2 regions of the Streptomyces sp. NPDC057616 genome follow, and region 2 is predicted to be linked to the other one. Evidence: predicted binding sites of a transcription regulator. Region 2 holds the regulator's gene; the other holds the start of a gene.

Region 1 (3,409 bases), on a different contig from region 2:
GGAAGACCACGTCCGACAGGTCGAGCTCGACCTCCAGGTAGTGGTCGCGGAAGGTGTGGTTCTGCGCCGGGTCCAGGACCTCCAGCAGGGCGGCCGCCGGGTCGCCGCGGAAGTCGGAGCCCACCTTGTCGATCTCGTCGAGCAGAACGACCGGGTTCATCGAACCGGCCTCCTTGATCGCGCGCACGATCCGGCCGGGCAGCGCGCCGACGTACGTACGGCGGTGGCCGCGGATCTCGGCCTCGTCGCGGACGCCGCCGAGGGCGACGCGGACGAACTTGCGGCCCATGGCGTGCGCGACCGACTCGCCGAGCGAGGTCTTGCCGACGCCGGGCGGGCCGACGAGGGCCAGCACGGCGCCGCCGCGGCGGCCGCCGATGACGCCGAGCCCGCGGTCGGTACGGCGCTTGCGCACCGCCAGGTACTCGGTGATCCGCTCCTTCACGTCCTCCAGGCCGGAGTGCTCGGCGTCCAGGACCGCCTTGGCGCCCTGGATGTCGTAGGCGTCCTCGGTCCGGTCGTTCCACGGCAGTTCGAGGACGGTGTCCAGCCAGGTGCGGATCCAGGAGCCCTCGGGCGACTGGTCGCTGGAGCGCTCGAGCTTGTCGACCTCCTTGAGGGCGGCCTCGCGGACCTTCTCGGGCAGGTCGGCGGCCTCGACGCGGGCGCGGTAGTCGTCGGACTCCTCGGCGGAGTCCTTGCCCTCGCCGTTCAGCTCGCGCAGTTCCTTGCGGACGGCTTCCAGCTGACGGCGCAGCAGGAACTCACGCTGCTGCTTGTCGACGCCCTCCTGGACGTCCTTGGCGATGGTCTCGGCCACGTCCTGCTCGGCCAGGTGGTCGCGCAGCTGCTGGGTGGCGAGCTTGAGCCGGGCGACCGGGTCGGCCGTCTCCAGCAGTTCGATCTTCTGCTCGGTGGTCAGGAAGGGCGAGTAACCGGAGTTGTCGGCCAGCTGCGACACGTCGTCGATGGCCTGCACCCGGTCCACGACCTGCCAGGCGCCGCGCTTGCGCAGCCAGGCGGTGGCGAGGGCCTTGTACTCCTTGACCAGTTCGGTGACGTGACCGGGCAGCGGCTCGGGCGCGCTCTCGTCGATCCTCGTCCCCTCGACCCACAGCGCCGCACCCGGTCCGGTGGTGCCGGCACCGATCTGCACGCGGCCGCGGCCGCGGATGAGGGCGCCCGGGTCACCGTCGGCCAGCCGGCCGACCTGCTCGACGGTGCCGAGCACGCCGGTGCTCGGGTAGGTCCCGTCGACCCGTGGCACGAGCAGCACCTTCGGCTTTCCCGGTTCCGTCCGGGCGGCGGCCTGGGCGGCCTCCACCGCGGCGCGTACGTCGGCGTCGTTCAGGTCCAGCGGCACCACCATGCCAGGGAGTACCACCTCGTCGTCGAGCGGCAGCACGGGCAGGGTGAGCGATGCGGACGTCGAAGCCATGATCTCCCCTTCGGCAGTCAAGTTGAGTTATGCCGACTCAATGCTTGGGGCTCCGCCGTTGTTCCCCGGATTCCGCACCGTTCGCTGTCAGCGATCACGGGCCGCGACAGACGCTGCGTGCGCCCCGGCGTTCACAGGCGGGTGCCGCACGCGGCAAGCTCGTACGACCGGACGACGGGGGACGTGGGGAAGCCGATGGGCGAGCAGCGGCGGGGGCCCGCACGGCGTGCGGTGATCGCCGGGGGTGCGGTGGTGGCGGCGGGGGCCGCGGTGCCGCTGGTGGCGCGCGGGACGGGACTCGACGGGGCGGCGCATCCGCCGGCCGCCACCGCGCGCGGCGCCGTCGCGGCCGGGCCGGCCGTGCCGCCGACGCCGCACCGGCGGCGCCGCTCCGACGACCGCCCCAACATCCTCCTGGTGCTGACGGACGACCAGCCCAAGGAGACGGACTGGGCGATCCCGCGGACGCTCGACTGGCTGGCCGGACAGGGCGTCACCTTCGGGCGGGCGTACGCCAACACCCCGCTGTGCGCCCCCTCGCGCGCCACGATCATGTCGGGCCGGTACGCGCACCACCACGGCGTCCTCGACACCCGGCACCCCTCTCACCTCGACCAGCGCACCACCGTGCAGCGGCAGCTGCGGGCGGCCGGTTACCGCACCGGGCTGTTCGGCAAGTACCTCAACTACTGGCACGCGGCCGACGACCCGCCGCATTTCGACGAGTGGCTGCTCCAGGAGCCGGTGGCGTACTACGACGGCCACTACAACGACGGCGGGACCGTCCGGAACATTCCCGGCTACGACACCACCGTCATCAGGGACCGCGCCCTCGCCTTCATCGAGAAGTCCCGCGTGGACCGGCGGCCCTGGTTCGCGTACGTCGCCACGCGCAGCGCGCACGAGCTGAACATCCCGGAGCGGCGGTACGCCCACGCGCGCGTGCCCGGCTGGGACGGGCGGCCCTCCGTGTTCGAGCGCGACAAAGCGGACAAGCCGCCGTTCCTGCGCGCGGCGCACCACTCCGTCGCCCAGGGCCGGGCCCTGCGCGCCCGTCAGCTGCGCACCCTGCTGTCCGTGGACGACGCGATGCACGACTTCCGCGCCAAGCTGCGCTCGCTCGGCCAGCTGGAGAACACCCTGGTGCTGTTCACCAGCGACCACGGCCTGTGCTGGGGCGACCACGGCTGGCTGCGCAAGTCGGTGCCGTACCGGCCGAGTCTGGAGGTGCCCTTCCAGCTGTCCTGGCCGGCGGGCGGCCTCGGGTCGGGCGGCGACGACCGGCTCACCGGCCATGTCGACATCGCGCCCACCTTCCTGGCCGCGGCGGGCATCGCCCCGGACACCCCGCACGACGGCCACTCCCTGCTCGACCGGGGCAACGGCCGCGAGCGGCTGCTCGCCGAGTGGTGGTGGAACCGGCAGGACGAGCAGCCGATCCACACCTGGACGTCGTCCATCGGCAGGACGGACCAGTACACCGAGTACTACCGGACGCGCCTGGACCGCAACGGCCGCCCCACCGGCGGCGGGGAGGTGCTCTTCCGGGAGTACTACGACCTGGCCCGGGACCCCTGGCAGCTGGGCAACCTGCTGCACGGGGCCGACGAGGCGCGGGAGCGGGAGCTCGGGGTTCCAGGGCTGGCCCGGAAGCTGGCCGCGGCGCGCGGGGTGGGTTCCTAGGCGGCGGGTTCTCAGGTACGCGGTGACCAGGGACCGGGTTCTCAGGGACCGGGTTCTGAGGTTCCCTGGCGCGTCTTCGGGAGGCGCGGGACGGCCTGCGCCTCGCGGTACCAGCGCCTGATCAGCGGCCAGGTCGCGACGCCTGTCGCCAGCGAGATCAGATGGCCCCAGCCGGTCATCGGGTCGGTGAACTCCAGCAGGCCCTGCACCAGCATGCCGCCGAACAGGAGCAGCAGCGGCCAGCGCAGCCACGGCCCGAGCAGCCCCGCGAGGGCGCCCACGCCGGCG
Region 2 (3,409 bases):
GTCCTCCATGGCCTTGACGATGCCGCCGGCCATGCCGTCGTTGGCGGAGTAGACGCCCGCGATGTTGCCCTTGCCGATCGCCTTGATCGCGTCGGACATGTTGGACTCGGCGTTCTTCGGGTCCCAGTCCTTGGTGTCGAAGGACCGGGCGATGGTCACCTTGCCCTTGAGCTCGGACAGCGCGCCCGCCTTGAACTGCTTGGCGTTCGGGTCGGTGGGCGAGCCGTTCATCATCACGATCTTGTCGGACGTGCCGGCGTCGCTGCCCAGCGCGTCCAGCAGCGAGCGGCCCTGCACCTCGCCGACGAGCTCGTTGTCGAAGGAGATGTACGCGTCGATCGGGCCCTCGGCCAGCCGGTCGTAGGCGATGACCGGGATGCCCGCGTCCTTCGCCTTCTTCACCTCGCCGGCGATGGCGTGCGAGTCCACCGCGTCCAGCAGGATGATGTCGACCTTGTCGTCGATCATCTTCTGCATCTGGGTCGCCTGCTTGTCCGCGTTCTGCCCCGCGTTGGCGTAGGCGACGTGGCCCTGGTCCTTCGTCAGGGAGGAGACCTGCTGCTTGATGATGGGGTAGTCGAAGTCCTCGTACCTGGTGTTGGCCGTCTCCGGCAGCAGGAGACCGATCGTGACGTCGTTGCCCTTGGTGGGGCTCGCCGAACTGCTGTCACCCGAGACGTTCAGCACGCCGCAGGAGGCAAGTGACAGGCTTGTCGCGGCTACTGCCACGCAGAGGGCGGTACGACGGATGCGGGTGTTCACTGCTGTTGACCTTCCGAACAAGGGTGCTTGAGGCGTCCCAGGTGAAGGAAGCCAACGCTTTCTTCACACGATCGTCAAGGAATAACCAGGTAATGAGACGTCAACGTTAGAGTTCGCTCGCCCTTCTGACGGAAGGCGACCGGTCGTGCACGCACGACAGGGGCCCGGAATGTCTCCGGGCCCCTGCCGACACGTGACAAGACGTGACAAGCCGCGTCAGTCGGACCGCTGCCGCTTCGGCCGCCAGACCACCAGCGCGCTGCTCTGCTGCACCTCCTGGTACGGCACCAGGTCGCGGCGGTACGACGCGTGCACCGCCGCCTCGCGCTGCTGCATGGCCGCCGCCGCGCCCTCGACCGCCGTCTGGAGCTCGGCGACGCGCTGCTGGAGCGCGGCGACCTGGTTCTCCAGCTCGATGATCCGCTTGATGCCGGCCAGGTTGATGCCCTCGTCCTGCGACAACTGCTGGACGGTGCGCAGCAGTTCGATGTCGCGGGCCGAGTAACGACGGCCGCGGCCCGGCGTGCGGTCGGGCGAGACCAGGCCGAGGCGGTCGTACTGGCGCAGGGTCTGCGGGTGCAGGCCGGAGAGCTGGGCCGCCACCGAGATGACGTAGACCGGGGTCTCCTCGGTCAGTTCGTACGGATTGCGTCGACGGCCGTCCATCTCCCTCAAGCTCCCTTCGCGGCCTGGAACAGCTCCGCCCGCGGGTCCTCACCCGCGGTTGCCTCGCGATACGCCTCGAGCGCGTCACGAGCCTTCCCCGTCACGTCCTTCGGGACACTCACCTCTACGGTGACCAGCAGATCTCCGCGGGTGCCGTCCTTGCGGACCGCGCCCTTGCCCCGGGCGCGCATGGTGCGGCCGTTGGGCGTGCCCGGCGGCAGCTTCAGGGTGACGGGCGGGCCGCCCAGGGTGGGCACTCTGACCTCGCCGCCGAGGGCCGCCTCGGAGAACGTCACCGGGACGGTCACGGTCAGGTTGTCGCCCTTGCGGCCGAAGACGGGGTGCGCGGAGACATGGACGGTGACGTACAAGTCGCCCGCCGGCCCGCCCCGTTCACCCGGTGCGCCCTTGCCGCGCAGGCGGATGCGCTGGCCGTCCTGCACCCCGGCCGGGATGCGGACCTGCATGGTCCGGGACGACTTGGCGCGACCCGAGCCCTTGCAGACCTCGCAGGGGTTCTCCGCGATCAGACCGCGGCCCTTGCAGTCCGGGCAGGGGTCGGTGAGGGAGAAGCCGCCGCCGGAGCCCCGCGCCACCTGTCCGGTGCCGACGCACGTCGGGCAGACCCGCGGGTTGCCGTTGGCGTCGCCGGTGCCGGAACAGGCCTTGCAGGGCGCCTGCGAGGACATGCGCAGCGGGACCGTCGCCCCCTCGATCGCCTCGGTGAAGCTGAGGCTGACCTCGGTGTCGATGTCCTGACCGCGCCTGGGCTGCACCCGCGTGGTGCCGGAGCTGCCCCGGTTGAACAGGCCCCCGAAGACGTCACCGATCCCGCCGCCGAAGCTGCCGGAGCCCTGGCCGCCCTGGCCGCCGCCGAAGAGGTCGCCCAGGTCGAAGTTGAACGAGCCGCCGCTGCCGCCCGGCCCCGGGCGGAAGCCGCCGTTGCCGAACAGGGCGCGCGCCTCGTCGTACTCCTTGCGCTTCTTGGGATCGCCGAGAACGTCGTTCGCCTCGGAGATCTCCTTGAAGCGCTCCTCGGCCTTGGCGTTGCCCTTGTTGGCGTCCGGGTGGAACTCGCGGGCGAGCTTCCGGTACGCCTTCTTGATCTCGGCCTCGGTCGCGTCCTTGGGGACGCCGAGGACCTTGTAGTAGTCCTTCTCGATGAAGTCCTTGGTGCTCATCCTCGACGCCCCTCCTTTCTCATCGGTTCAAGCTCAGCCCTCGTCCGGGCCACCGCTCTCCTTGTCGTCGGCCGCCTCGGCGGAGTCCTGGGACTCCGGCTTGACGGTCTGCGCCCCCGGCTGAGGCTCGGCCACGGCCACCCGCGCGGGGCGGATGGTGCGCTCGCCGATGCGATACCCGGGCTGCAGAATCGCCACGCACGTCGTCTCGGTGACGTCCGGCGCGTAGCTGTGCATCAGGGCCTCGTGGATCGTCGGGTCGAAGGGCTCGCCCTCCTTGCCGAACTGCTGCAGACCCATCTTCGCCGCCACGGTCTCCAGCGACTCCGCCACGGACTTGAATCCGCCGACGAGTTCGCCGTGTTCCCGCGCGCGGCCGATGTCGTCGAGCACGGGCAGGAGCTCGGTCAGAAGATTCGCGATGGCGATCTCCTTGACCGTGATCCGGTCCCGCTCCACGCGGCGGCGGTAGTTCTGGAACTCGGCCTGGAGCCGCTGGAGGTCCGACGTGCGCTCACCGAGCGCCGTGCGTACCTGGTCCAGCTGCGCCGTCAGACCGGCGATCTGTACTGCTGCGTCCCCGTCCGGGGCCGCCCCCTCCCCCGCGGAGGGGGAGGCGGCCTTCGGCTCGGCGTCGTCAGGTGTGGCGCCGGAGGGGACGTCGGGCTTCTCGTCGAAGCCCGGGGTCTCCTCCGTCACGCGGCACCGTCCTTGCGCTCGTCGTCCACGATCTCGGCGTCCACGACGTCGTCGTCGGCCTTCGGGGCCTCGGCGCCGGCGGACTCGCCACCGGCGGCCTG

Evidence for each region. Region 2 encodes HspR, which represses chaperone genes until heat shock. Its sites were predicted from a motif close to TTGAGNNNNNNNNNCTCAA; they were not measured.
Region 1: a site for HspR is predicted at 1,461-1,479, ahead of lon (endopeptidase La). Genes of this name have one in related genera too.

Annotation. Positions count from the first base shown of each region.
Region 1 covers NZ_JBHVGU010000065.1:18,117-21,525, forward strand. Annotated here, with positions in the region: gene lon (endopeptidase La) at 1-1,438, opposite strand, end outside; gene ACFU97_RS43985 (sulfatase) at 1,622-3,121, shown strand; gene ACFU97_RS43990 (rhomboid-like protein) at 3,163-3,409, opposite strand, start outside.
Region 2 covers NZ_JBHVGU010000011.1:176,200-179,608, reverse strand. Annotated here, with positions in the region: gene ACFU97_RS16325 (substrate-binding domain-containing protein) at 1-762, opposite strand, end outside; gene ACFU97_RS16320 (heat shock protein transcriptional repressor HspR) at 979-1,428, opposite strand; gene dnaJ (molecular chaperone DnaJ) at 1,434-2,609, opposite strand; gene grpE (nucleotide exchange factor GrpE) at 2,643-3,308, opposite strand; gene dnaK (molecular chaperone DnaK) at 3,305-3,409, opposite strand, start outside.